4 regions of the Paenibacillus sp. FSL R7-0331 genome follow, and region 4 is predicted to be linked to each of the others. Evidence: riboswitches for the same ligand, from Rfam matches in the RefSeq annotation. Region 4 holds a riboswitch; each other region holds the start of a gene.
The links. A riboswitch is a leader RNA that binds a small molecule or an ion and turns the genes downstream of it on or off. The one in region 4 is predicted to bind cyclic di-GMP.
Positions count from the first base shown of each region.

Region 1: linked by a shared signal. The riboswitch ahead of R70331_RS06335 (flagellar assembly protein A) and the one ahead of R70331_RS30925 (choice-of-anchor A family protein) in region 4 are both predicted to bind cyclic di-GMP.
Region 2: linked by a shared signal. The riboswitch ahead of R70331_RS30890 (anti-repressor SinI family protein) and the one ahead of R70331_RS30925 (choice-of-anchor A family protein) in region 4 are both predicted to bind cyclic di-GMP.
Region 3: linked by a shared signal. The riboswitch ahead of R70331_RS28980 (flagellar assembly protein A) and the one ahead of R70331_RS30925 (choice-of-anchor A family protein) in region 4 are both predicted to bind cyclic di-GMP.

Region 1 is NZ_CP009284.1:1,469,367-1,472,492, forward strand. It holds gene R70331_RS06335 (flagellar assembly protein A) at 1-1,466, opposite strand, end outside; cyclic di-GMP riboswitch class I at 1,528-1,621, opposite strand; gene R70331_RS06340 (PucR family transcriptional regulator) at 1,942-3,126, shown strand, end outside.
Region 2 is NZ_CP009284.1:373,945-377,070, reverse strand. It holds gene R70331_RS31390 (hypothetical protein) at 1-803, opposite strand, end outside; gene R70331_RS01625 (helix-turn-helix domain-containing protein) at 1,220-1,561, shown strand; gene R70331_RS30890 (anti-repressor SinI family protein) at 1,762-1,914, opposite strand; cyclic di-GMP riboswitch class I at 1,942-2,027, opposite strand; gene R70331_RS01620 (2-oxoglutarate dehydrogenase E1 component) at 2,499-3,126, shown strand, end outside.
Region 3 is NZ_CP009284.1:6,652,492-6,655,617, reverse strand. It holds gene R70331_RS28980 (flagellar assembly protein A) at 1-1,682, opposite strand, end outside; cyclic di-GMP riboswitch class I at 1,851-1,942, opposite strand; gene R70331_RS30830 (FUSC family protein) at 2,191-3,126, opposite strand, start outside.
Region 4 is NZ_CP009284.1:478,434-481,559, forward strand. It holds cyclic di-GMP riboswitch class I at 982-1,072, shown strand; gene R70331_RS30925 (choice-of-anchor A family protein) at 1,169-3,126, shown strand, end outside.

The sequences.
Region 1 (3,126 bases), 990 kb from region 4:
TTAAGCAATTTTAAAAAGGAGTCCAGGATGACATCGCTCAAAAAATCAATGAATTGGGCCGGACGTAAAAAAACATCCAGCATATGCTTCAGCTGCTCAGTGTCCTGATGGTAAGTGTGCTTAATGCCAGGAAAGACGGCCTGCAGATTACGGATGAGCCCGGGAATTTTTTTGAACTTGCTTTCCATCAGCAGAAGAATAATCTGACCGGCCTTCGCTGTCTGCTTCCGCGATTCTACCTTCTCGGTAAGCAGGCCTGAAGCCTGCCTCAGCAAATGAACCTCTTCAATCAGCTGCTTGGAGAGGCTGTACAGCCGGTTGTACATCACGCCGTAATAGCCGGAATACAGCTGGCTGCTGACTACATTTCCCATAACAAGTATGCTTCCTGTCGCTGTAATAGTAGAGCTGTTGACATTGCCGTAAATATAGACGTTGCCCAGAGACTCGATAATCATGCCAGCTTCAACATCCTGATACACAATCACATCGCCAGAAAAAACGATATTGCCTGTATTGATATTCACATTACCCGGAACCGCATATTCAGCGGATATATCGAGGTATTTGATGTTACTTCCTGTCATCCGCGGCCGTCCATCCTTCAGTGCGGTGATTTCGTGGTTCGGCAGCAGCGCTGTATGCTCTTTGACGGCCACTTTAATATCTCTGGCGGGGGCTGCAGGCAATATGCCTCCATACACATCGTAGCCTGGAACCCCCTCCCGGGACAGGTGCTTGCGGGCAATGATATCACCTGTTTTGGCTGAAGGAATCCGCAGGCGGCTGCGGTAATCCGCAGAGTCTTCGTTTTCATGTTCGCTGAAAGCCTTCTCAATATGCTCGGGGAAAAATAAGTCCAGTGTTGCATCCGTACCGGGCACAGGAGGCATGCCTTCCGCGACACAAACCGGCTGATGGGACGGGTTCTTTAATTCTGCATAAATAGAGGGAATATTCAGACTACGGACCATCGACTTTTTTTCAAAAACGGCAATGATCTGTTCAATGGTTAGTGTGGACAACAGGAGGGAACGGTCAAGGCGTGCCTCTAATTCAAGCCGGCTGGTTGCCGGGGAATTCACGAGATTCCATGGATATTGCTGTACATAGTTAAGAGTAAGGAAGGCTTTAAGCTTGTCATCGGAGATGCTGATCTCGTACTGGGGCGGTTCCTGAACCGTCCAGGTAACCCGGTCAGTTGCCAGTACTTCTGCCGGACCTGAGACTGTTTCATTATTGAGCTTCAAAACAAGAGGCGGACGCGCTGTAATAACTGCCGGCCTGCCGCCGGGCAACGGGGAGGTAATATGCAGCTGATTGTTTTGGACGAGGATCATTCCGTCATTATCTTCTTTATCATTGGGCTGCAGAGAAATCGCGGGTTCGCCTTCCGGTTCCATTTTCTTAACGTCAAGCGGATCTGTCAGCGTGTTTAAATCCTTTGCGGTCATTCGCTGAGGCATTTTGTTAGCTCCTTTTTGTGTAATCAGTGGCATTTGGACATAAGAGCTGGTGACAGCTCCCGGTGGCAGCCTGGCAGCCGTGGATGCATGGTTACTGCATCTTTAGGCCCATTGCTTTGCGTCCCATCCTTTCAGATAGTTTGCCTTTATTAAATGGAACAATGATTCGGCCGATAACGAAGGCTTTTGCCCGACGTAAGTCGACAAAAAAGAGTTTAAAGATTTAAAGATTCAAATATACAAACAAAAGCAATCTTCATTTTAGTACTAAAGTAGCTTATTTACAATATGATTTTTAAACTGTTTAACTAAAATCATTTATATTAAGATTGTGTGACATACGTTATTATACCTGACATATTCGAATGGTATTTTCACTTTTCTCTTTCCAATAGGGGTCATTTTATCTATAATGTTACATAAAGTAACATAAAGAACGCTGGTTAATAAACAAACTTAGTTAAGGAGGGGTGGCATGCATCTTACTGTCGAAGAAGCGTTGTCCATTTATCCTTTATCCGAGGCCAAGCTTATCGCCGGAGCCAAGGGCAAGCACAGAATTGTGAAGTCGATCAACGTAATGGATGCACCGGATATCTCGGACTGGATTAAAGAGGGGGAGATGCTGTTAACTACCGCGTATCTGATCAAGGACAGCCTTGAAGATGCTTCCGCACTGCTGCAGACCTTGAACCGGCGAGGCTCATCGGCGCTGGGCATCAAGCTGGGCCGCTTCTGGGATACCGTGCCGCAGGAGCTGATTGCCGAGGCTGAGACGCTGAATTTCCCGCTGATTGAGCTGCCGTTCCAGTTCACGTTCTCCGATCAGATGAACGGGCTGTTCCGAGCTGAATTGTCGCGAAGCACCAGTGTGCTGCAGAGTATCCTGGAGAAGCAGCGCAAGCTGATGCGCTTTGCGCTCCGCTCCGGCCGCGGCCGCCCCCTCTTTGAGTCGGTATCTGAGGTGATCGGCTACAAGCTTGCAGTTGTAAGCAGCCGGGGGGATATTGTCTACAATAATTCTGAAATGAACAGCAGCCAGCTGCTGGAGGGCTGGCCGTGGCAGAACCGCAACCAGCGCTTCCGCGCCGGTGACAGAACAGGCCTGCGGCTGCCGCTGATGCAGGGAGAGAAGTGCACAGGGTTTCTTTTGTATTGTTCCATAGATCCGCTGCTGCTGCCTGTGGAGGAGAGTCTGTTCATCCAGGGAGCCGAGCTTATTTCGTATCATATTCATTCCGGATATGAGGATTATTTTGAACCGGCCGAGCACCGGGAATTCAGCGGCTTGCTGCGCCGCTGCCTAAGCGGCGGACTCTCCAGCACTGAACTGTCGCAGGCTGCGCTCAGGCTGGAGGTGAAGCTGCTGCATTCACCTTTCCAGCTGCTGCTGACTGAGACGGCAGTTGCCGGGGAAGAACGGCAGGGGGAGCTGCTCCGGCTGAAGGAGGAGTATGCGGAACACCCTGTATTAGGGAAGCTGAACAGCATTCATGTCATTATGGATGAGGGGCTGGTGTCATTGCTTCCGTCAACCGGACATAGCCCGGAGCAGCTCCGCGAGCTGATCCATGAATGCTTCCAGGGGCTGAAGCTTGATAACGGATATTACCCGCGGGCTGCATTCAGCACGGTCAAGGTGAAGCCGGAAGGGCTGAAG
Region 2 (3,126 bases), 100 kb from region 4:
GCCTTCTCCTCTGCTTCGAGTTTCGCCTTCTCCTCTGCTTCGAGTTTGGCTTTCTCCTCTGCTTCGAGTTTGGCTTTCTCTTCGGCAGCTTTTAGCTCCTGTAGTGCGTCCGCTGCCTGGGTATACAGCTGTGAAGTTTCATCAGCATAAGTTCCGGCTTGTGAGGCCGCTGTCATCGCCTGCTGGTAGGCTGCCTGAACATAGGTATCTACCCGTACAGTTGAAGCAAGCCTGCGGACCATCTCCTGAAATTCGACTATGGTGAGATTAGCCTGAGCCAGCAGCTGCTCGAATACAGAAGTATCCGTTTGCTGAGCCGCCTCCAGCTGTTCAAAGGTAACAGCAAAGGAATCCAGCCGGAGCCTTATCTCCTCTCTCTGCTGTGCAAGATCCTGCTGTGAACGCAGGGAGTAGGCTTCGAGCTGCGCCAGCAGTTCAGCTGCAGACGCGGCAGCTCCGCGTGCTTGTTCAGCAGCCTCCTGTATGCCGCTCATTTGTCCTTCTGCCGCTTCGGAATCCGCATTCGTATCCGCGATGTCTGCGAACACCCCTTTGGCCGCCTCACGCTTCAGAACAGCCCGGTTCATCGCTTCACTGGCCTGATTTGCTAATTGGTCCACGGTTACCGGAAAAACAAAGGCGCTTGTAATACCCGATTCTGCCGCTGCACTGCCGGTTATAAGCGCATAGGTCGGTGAAGTGATCTGACCGATGCCATAGACTGAGATCACTACAATTCCCGCAAGCTGCGGAAGGATTAACCGGCGGTTATTTTTCTTACGCGAAGTTCGTGAAAGCCTCACAGGAGCCTCTCCTTTAGTAGCCGCACATAGCATGCAGACTAGTTCGTCTATCAGTCATTTGATCTTTATGAAGAACATATACTGTTCGTTATAAAGAACCTTGGCATAAGTATATGTCATGTTCCTGCATAATTTAAACCCTCATTTTTAAGCAAATTCGTTATAAAGAACGTTTTTGGCGGTCGTTTTCTCCTTTATACGCTGATTCGCTCATGTTTTCGTACTTTTTAGAGAACAGTCTTAGGGATTTCGAATTTTTTCAACGGGTATAGTGAAGCTGCTTCGGGGAGTTAAAGTGAGGTGAACAATAATGAAAACATTCTGAACGGGATTCATACATTGATTCAGGTAGTGCTTTGTCCGTTGTAGGGTTATTTGCTATACTGTTAACAAAAAGTGCGGAGGGGCGTTTAACTGTGCCGGAACATTTAGGAAATCGCATTCATCAGCTCCGCCTGGAGAAGGGCCTGTCATTATCCGAACTGGCGGATAAGGCGGACGTAGCGAAATCATACCTTAGCAATGTAGAACGAAATATTCAGTCCAATCCCTCTATTCAATTCATTGAGAAAATGGCCGATGCGCTACAGGTATCTATTCATATCCTGCTGTACGGGGAGCCGCTGGAAGCGCAGGAGCACTCACTCGACGGTGAATGGTTGCGCCTGGCACAGGAAGCTATGGCTTCAGGGATAAGCAAGCGGGAATTCAAAGAGTTCCTCGACTATCAGAAATGGCGGCTGGAGCAGAAGGATTAGGCTGATGTTATCCCCTGACATTCAAAGCAACCCCACTATATTCTTTCTGACATGCCAAAATAACCCCACCAGGTGGGGCCTTAACATGGAAGCTGACGCAGTTACTTTGCGGGGACCCCGGCATTCTGATTATTCAAAAAAGGGCACAGCCGCTTTCGCTGTGCCCTTCTCTGTATGTAACATCCGGATGACCCTCTGTATTACATCGCCTGCAAAGCCCTTTCACTCAAAAACCGGCGGATCTCCTCCGCCTTGAGGCCGGCCTGTCTGGCCGCCATCATCAAATACACCCATTCCAGATCCAGATCACCCGTCTGTAATTCTCTGTCATTGCCCTGGTTGGACTTATCCAAGAAATCTCCTCCTAAGATTATACGTCCCCAGGCAGTCCGGCCATCATAGTATTTCTACATTAGATCCGAGACTTTGTGCCCCTGTCTTTCGTCCAGGTTTACCCTTTACTGGACCCTTTACAAGAAAGGATCTGGCTAATACCAGCTTATAGATGTATGAAACCGCTATCTGCAATAACATTATATAGCATCCATCTAACAAAGTGTGTCGATTATTGGAAATATTTTAAGGGAATATCTTCGGAATTAACGATTCATTTTGTAGTATTTTGATTAAACTATATGAAAACTGTGCGCTATGCCCTGAATCTTTTGAAGCTTCCGGACCATTCTCCCAGAAAAGAAATAGACTTCTTTCACCCCGTTCCCATCACTCCAATCAGCTGTTTGCATTTATAGTGGTTCTGGATGAATTCCCGCCTGAATCATACCGTTTTGCGAACGGTACAGCACAAAGTATGAATTGATTAGCACGCTCTAAAGTAGCACAATAGAGGTGCAATGTAACCGCAAACATATCAGCCCCACCAGCCGCTGGTGTTTTTCTGGCGCATGTGGGGTTCATCCGTTAGGAGGATGTATTCATGGCAGCCAAAGGACCCTATAATGAATCCGTTTGGAGCAGTTATCACGGACCGAATCTGGGCTATATTCAAGACAAGTACGAACAATTTATCAAGGATCCTTCTTCAGTAGAACCTAATTACCGCGATCTTTTTACTACTAACGGGCCTCCACCGATGACACCGTTACCCGAGCAGGCTCCGCCGCCCGCTGTAACAGGAGATGCCGAATGGCTGCGGAAGGCTGTAAGAGCCTCCAAACTGATCGCTAATATTCGTATACATGGCCACCGCGCCGCCAATATCGACCCGCTTGACCGCGGAGAGAACCCGATGGCCCAGTGGCTGGACTTCCGGACTTATGATCTCACCCGTGAAGATCTCACAGCTATGCCCGCCTCGCTCATCTGGGAGAATGCGCCCGCAGACGTCAAAACTGCCTGGGATGCGGTACAGCGGATGCTGCAGGCTTATACTCAGACCATCGCTTACGAATTCGGGCATGTGCATGATGAGAAGGAGCTGCGCTGGCTGAACAGCCAGGCTGAGTCACTGAGTTCCCCGGCTCCGCTGAATAACGAAGAGCGCAAGGAGCTGCTGAACCGGCTGATTCAGGTGGAGCAGTTCGAGACCTTCCTGCACAAAACCT
Region 3 (3,126 bases), 760 kb from region 4:
ATCTCAGCGCTGTAGCCGCCGATATGGATGCTGGTGCCTGAGATTTGCCGGACGGAGATTTTATGCCCTGCTGTCAGCAGCGTTCTTTGTCCTGTTGCCGGTCCGGCCTGCTGTAATACAATGGATTGCCCCGCCTCGGCCGTGGAGCCGCTGCATACCGAATCTGCAGGAATAAAGCGGATATTACCCGCTGCCCGCAGGGTGGTGTTAACAGTGCCTTCCCCGTGAATATGCAGGTCGCCTCCCGACTGGAGCAGGCTGTCCTCTGCCCCGGCAATATCAATCCGCACATTTCCCTCGTGCATATGAAATACTCCGTCCCTGAGCTCCTCCAGCAGATCCAGGAATGTGCCGACTACATCATCGTTAATGAATTCCGTGAACTGTCCGGGGTGCAGAAAAATCTCCAGCATATGCTTCAGCTGCCTTGTATCCATAGGTGCAGCCGGATCGTCTCCGGCAAGTAGCTCCTGCAGTCCGCGCAGCATGCCGGGGATGTGGATGAATTTACCTTCGAGCAGGTGCAGCACGACCAGCCCGTATTTCACCGGCTGTTGGCGGGAGCGAAGATTGCTCTCCAGCAGCCGGGCGGCATTCCGTAGCAGGCTCAGTTCCTCTATCAGCTGTCCGGGGCACTTATACAGCCGGTGCTGTCTTGCCCCGCATTCACCGCTGTAAATGTGGCTGTCTGTAGCCCTGCCGCGGATGACTACACTGCCGGTGGCTGCAATCACAGCATGGCGGACGTCACCGGAGATGTATACGTTCCCTATTGCTTCTATAGTGTAATACTCCCCGATTCCCTGAGGTGCTATGATATCCCCTGCGAAAATAAGAGTACCTTCGGCAGCAGCCATATGATCCGGCAAGACGCAGGCTTCCGGAAAATCAATACGCATAGCCGGGGTATCCCAGCCCGTAAACCGCGGCCGGCCTTCACGCTGTGCGACAATCTCCCCGTTCGGCAGCAGCCGGCAGCAGCCGGAGTATGTAAGAGATATATCCTCCGGCCGCGGAGCCGGCAAAATGCCGCCGAACACATCGTACCCGGGCAATCCCTCTTCCGGGGGCAGCTTGCGGGCCAATATCTCCCCTGTCCGGACCCGGAAAGGTCTCATTCCGGAAGAGTCCGCTGCAGACTGTGGACCGGATGCTCCGCTTGTGCTGAACGCTTCTGTTAAAGACAGCCTTGCCTCCGGCTCAAGCCGCCCTTTTTTGCCCGGGAGCGGAGCCTTGCCTACAGCAATACAGACCGGCTGATAGGTCGGATTATTCAGCTCTGCGTACAGGGCCGGAATGTTTAGATTCGGGATGAAGGAGCTCTTAGACAGGTCGGCTACAATCTGGTTCACAGTCAGCTTCGAGAGCAGCAGATCATAGTTCGGCTCTGCCCGGACACATACCTTGGCCGAAGCGGGACAATTGACCAGCTTCCAGGCATACTTCTCTACACGGTAGAGCGTAAAATAGGCGCTGAGCCCGTCTTCGGAAACGGTAATCTGGTACTGCGGCTTCTCGCTGATTTCCCAGCTCAGCTGGTCAGATGAAGTAATGGCGGCGGGCTCTGTTGCTCTGGTCCGGTTAATTCTGAGGACGACGGGGTGAATGGCAGAGATGACGGCAGCTTTGCCGCCGGGTAAAGGGGGAGTAATAAAGATCTGGTCATTCTGCACGATAATCATTCCATTCTTCTCCTCATGCCCGGCAGATCCGATTGGCGGTATGAAGGGGAGAGTAGAAGAAAGAGAATGAACGGCACTGAAGACAGGCATGGCGCTGAACGCATGCCGTGGCTGATCAAGAGTGTGATGCGGCATTGTTTATAACCTCGCTTTTTTCGATTATCAGAAACCGGCAGCCTGGCAGCCATAAATGCCGAATGCGCATGATTAGGCCCATTGCTTTGCGTCCTGCCCTTTCGGACAGTTTGCCTTTATACATGAGACGAAGATAAACATTCAGCATGAGGTCATTTATTCGACCGTGATCGACAATAAAGAATTCTTAACTGGTACTATAGTACTGGATTTTAGTGGTTGCTGCAAATAATCCTTATTTTAATACTTGTGCAGCAAGTTTTCAACTGTGATTTTATCTAAAAAATCGCAGCCGTAGTAGGGTGCGATAGCCGGCAGTGGGGCTTAATCTCCAACTCGCACACCGGGACTACAAAAAAAGACTCTCCCAAGCTTACAGCTTGTGGGAGAGTCCTTTGTTAACAAGAGGGATACTGCGGGCAGCTTCGCTTCTTGCCGGCAGGGCTGCAGCAGAAACTGCTGCGTAACCGGCTTGCTCGATAACATCAAGCACACGGTTCAGATGGGAGAACACGGCGCCGAGATCGCGGATGGCTGTGAGCGGACAGTGCCCCTGCAGCTCAGCGAACCAGGAGAGCTGCAGCTCGCGGGCGTGACGCGCAGACTCCGTAAGCGGACGTCCGGCTTCTGCTTTCGACAGCGTCCTGGCACCGTAAAGGGCAATACAGTCAGCGGTTGCTGCCATGACCTCATTCATCCGGTCAGAGGCGGCATAGTGCGCAGGCAGCAGGGATAGCTCCTCCGCGATCTCCTGGACATAGAAGTGAACCTTCTGCAGATGCGCCGTAGCCTGAGCCAGTCCGTGCATTTCTTTACGGCAAGGATAATGTGACAGCGTGTACAGCAGCTCCTTCTGCAGGCTGCTGCTCTTCGCCAGCAGAGCGGAGGAGCGCTTCAGGGTGCTGCGGGCCGGTTCCCCGGCTTTGCCGCCTGCGGCAAGTCCGCTTAGGGAATCAGCCAGCAGCAGGCTCCCTTCAAGAGCCAGACCCTTCACCTTATCGAAGCCCTTCGGCGGAACAATAATCATATTAATCAAGAGGGCAATCAGTACGCCGATCAGCGTCTCTGCGAGTCTCCATACAACATAATGATCATGGTAAAAGGTAAGCGCGAGCACCGACGTTACCCCGACCTGGGAAACGGCCTGAACATTAATCCGGCAGGCGGTGGCAACTCCGATGCCGATCAGCAGGATCAGCAGAAGCGAGACGATGCCTATGTCCAGGAAGCGGCCTACGATCAGGCTGACCGCTCCGCCAAGCACAATGCCGAGCAGCCGGTAGCAGCCCTTTTCAAGTGAGGCTTTAAC
Region 4 (3,126 bases):
GTGCCCTGAGGGTATCTTCTAAGTATAGATCAGAGGTCGGGAAGGAGCGTATGCATAGGAAATGGGCAGTGTTCTTATTGCGTGGCTTTGTATGCTGTGTTTATTTTTTACATTTAATGATAAAGTAAGCCGGAAAATTTTTTATCCCGTAGCGCTGGTCGTTGTATTTGGCACTTTGGGCTATTGGACAGTTTTAATGTAACTTTTAGGTTCCTATCAGCTTATTTTCAGGTAGATCGTTTATATTGAATAAACCAGACACCCCCCAGTGTTATATGGTACCCTACAGGTCTTGCCAACTCCCATGGCAAGGCTTTTTGTTTTATTTTTTTAAAAGGAAAATAATGTGACATAATTCACAATAAAAAATCCGGAATTGATTTATATTAAATTTGTAATACTAAAGTTGAAAATAATTTATGCCGAAAAGAGGAGTATGAAAATGAATCATGAAGGTAATCTCCGCCGTGGTCTGGTGTTCGGCCTGTTTTTAAGTGTTCCGCTCTGGATGTCAATGATCGGCTGGCTGCAGCTGCTTTAATATAATAAAAAATGCTTGGGATGAACTGTCAGCGGGTAACCGGCCGGCAGTTTTTTTTCGTCTGATGAGATATATTATGCCTTTTATGAATCAGACAAGCATACAATACGATATAAATGGAATTCCGGGAGGGTTATTATTAATTAAAAATTTAAGTAGTTCGAATATACTAAATTACATTATTTAGATACTTAAATTTTAAACGATGAAAAACGAGTATTCCGGAGTATAAGAGAGGATTGGCTGACAATTAATAGAATGACATGGATCATAGGCTGGAAAACAGCTCTGAAAGCCTTTCCGTTCAGAAATTTCGATTATTATGGAAAAATATTATAAGGAATAGATTGACAATAATGCGGATCAGGGAATACACTTAGTTTAGTGCTAAAGTAACAAATGTCATAGACTACTTACTCTATTTCAACTACATACTTTCTCATGTATAATCGCAAACCGCCCGAAAGTGCGGGACGCAAAGCCAGGAGTCTACAGCCTTTGAGAGAGGGCTACGATCGTCCGGCCGCCGTGAAGCTTGACTTCCTGGCGGCTTTTTTTGTTCATTTTTTTAGGTGAAGGTGCTGCTATAGCCGGGGTTTATACCGCATCTTACGGGGGGAATTAATAATGAATCGTAAATCTGTATTCAAGTTATCTTTTGCAGTGGCTATGTCTGCAGTTCTGCTGGTCAGCGGCTGGCTGGCTTCCGCCGGACAAGGTAAGGTAAGGGCTGACAGTACTCCCCTTCCTGGCATTGCGGGTAAGTACAATGTGTTTATTCTCGGTGATCTTAAAGGCTACCACAGTGATTCGGAAGGCAGAATGGCTGCCGGCGGTCATATCACCCTTACCCAGGGCGGATATTCGGTAGGCCATAGTCTGAGTGCAGCAGAAATCTCAGAAATGGATTCGCTGGTGGCAGGCGGCAATCTGAGCTATGACATGGGGGAAGTTAACGGTAGTGCCGTGTACGGCGGTACTTACTCAGGCTCCGGCAAACCGCGGGGCGGGACGGGGACGCTAAGGCAGGAGGCGAATGTAATTAATTTTGCTTCAGAGTTTGCCCTGCTCCGCACTAAGTCCCTGCAGCTTGCAGCTTTGACTGTGAACGGCAAAACAGAAGACAACTACGGAAATATTAAACTGACCGGTACCGATCCCGTGCTGAATGTATTCTCAGTATCAGGAAGTACGCTTACGGGTGCTAATGAGCTGCGGATTACCGCACCGGAGGGATCTACCGCAATCGTTAATATTGACGGAGCCTCAGTCACGTTCAAGAACGGAAACGGGCTGACTGGCGTGAGTCAGAATAAAGTGCTCTATAACTTCCCGCAGGCGACAGCCTTGCGGATGGAAAGCATCGGTATCATGGGGACCGTACTGGCCCCGAATGCAGCAATTACGTTTAACAACGGGCAGATCAACGGCAGTATGATCGGAGCCTCCCTGGAAGGAAGCGGAGAGTTCCACCATAAGCCATACACCGGCCGCGACAACGGAACTACGCCTACAGCGACTCCGTCGCCGACACCAGTGCCGACAGCAACGCCGACACCAGTGCCGACAGCAACGCCAACACCAGTACCGACAGCAACGCCGACACCAGTGCCGACAGCAACGCCGACACCAGTGCCGACAGCAACGCCGACACCAGTGCCGACGGCAACGCCAACACCAGTGCCGACAGCAACGCCGACACCAGTGCCGACAGCAACGCCAACACCAGTACCGACAGCAACGCCGACACCAGTGCCGACGGCAACGCCAACACCAGTGCCGACGACGACGCCAACGCCGACAGTAGCACCGACGCCAACGCCGACAGCGGCACCAACGCCAACGCCGACAGCAGCACCGACGCCAACGCCGACAGCGGCACCGACGCCAACGCCGACAGCAGCACCAACGTCAACGCCGACAGCAGTGCCAACGCCAACGCCGACAGCAGCACCGACGCCAACGCCGACAGCAGCACCGACGCCAACGCCGACAGCAGCACCAACGCCAACGCCGACAGCAGCACCGACGCCAACGCCGACAGCAGCGCCAACGCCAACGCCGACAGCAGCACCGACGCCAACGCCGACAGCAGCACCGACGCCGACGCCGACAGCAGCACCGACGGCAACGCCAACAACGGCACCAACAACAGCACCAACAACAGCACCAACAACGGCACCAACAACAGTGCCAACAGCAGCACCAACAACGGCACCAACAACGGCACCAACAGCAGCACCAACAACGGCACCAACAGCAGCACCAACAACGGCACCAACAGCAGCGCCAACAAGCGCTGTAACGCCTGGTCCTACAGTGCCGGCAACGGCATCACCCACCAGTGTAGTTTCTATTCCGGGCGGAACTCCATCCACCCCGACCAGTCCGACGGTCATCGGGACGATTGTGACGGATGATGAACTGGAAATTGAAGATAATCCTGTGCCGCTTGGTCCCGGCGCGAGTGCAACTGCTGCCGCAGGCGGAATAATCGTACCACAAGCAACGCCGAAGCCGAGTCCGACAGCCGGACCGGGGCCGGAGGATGAAATTATCCTTGATGATGAAATACCGCTGGGTAG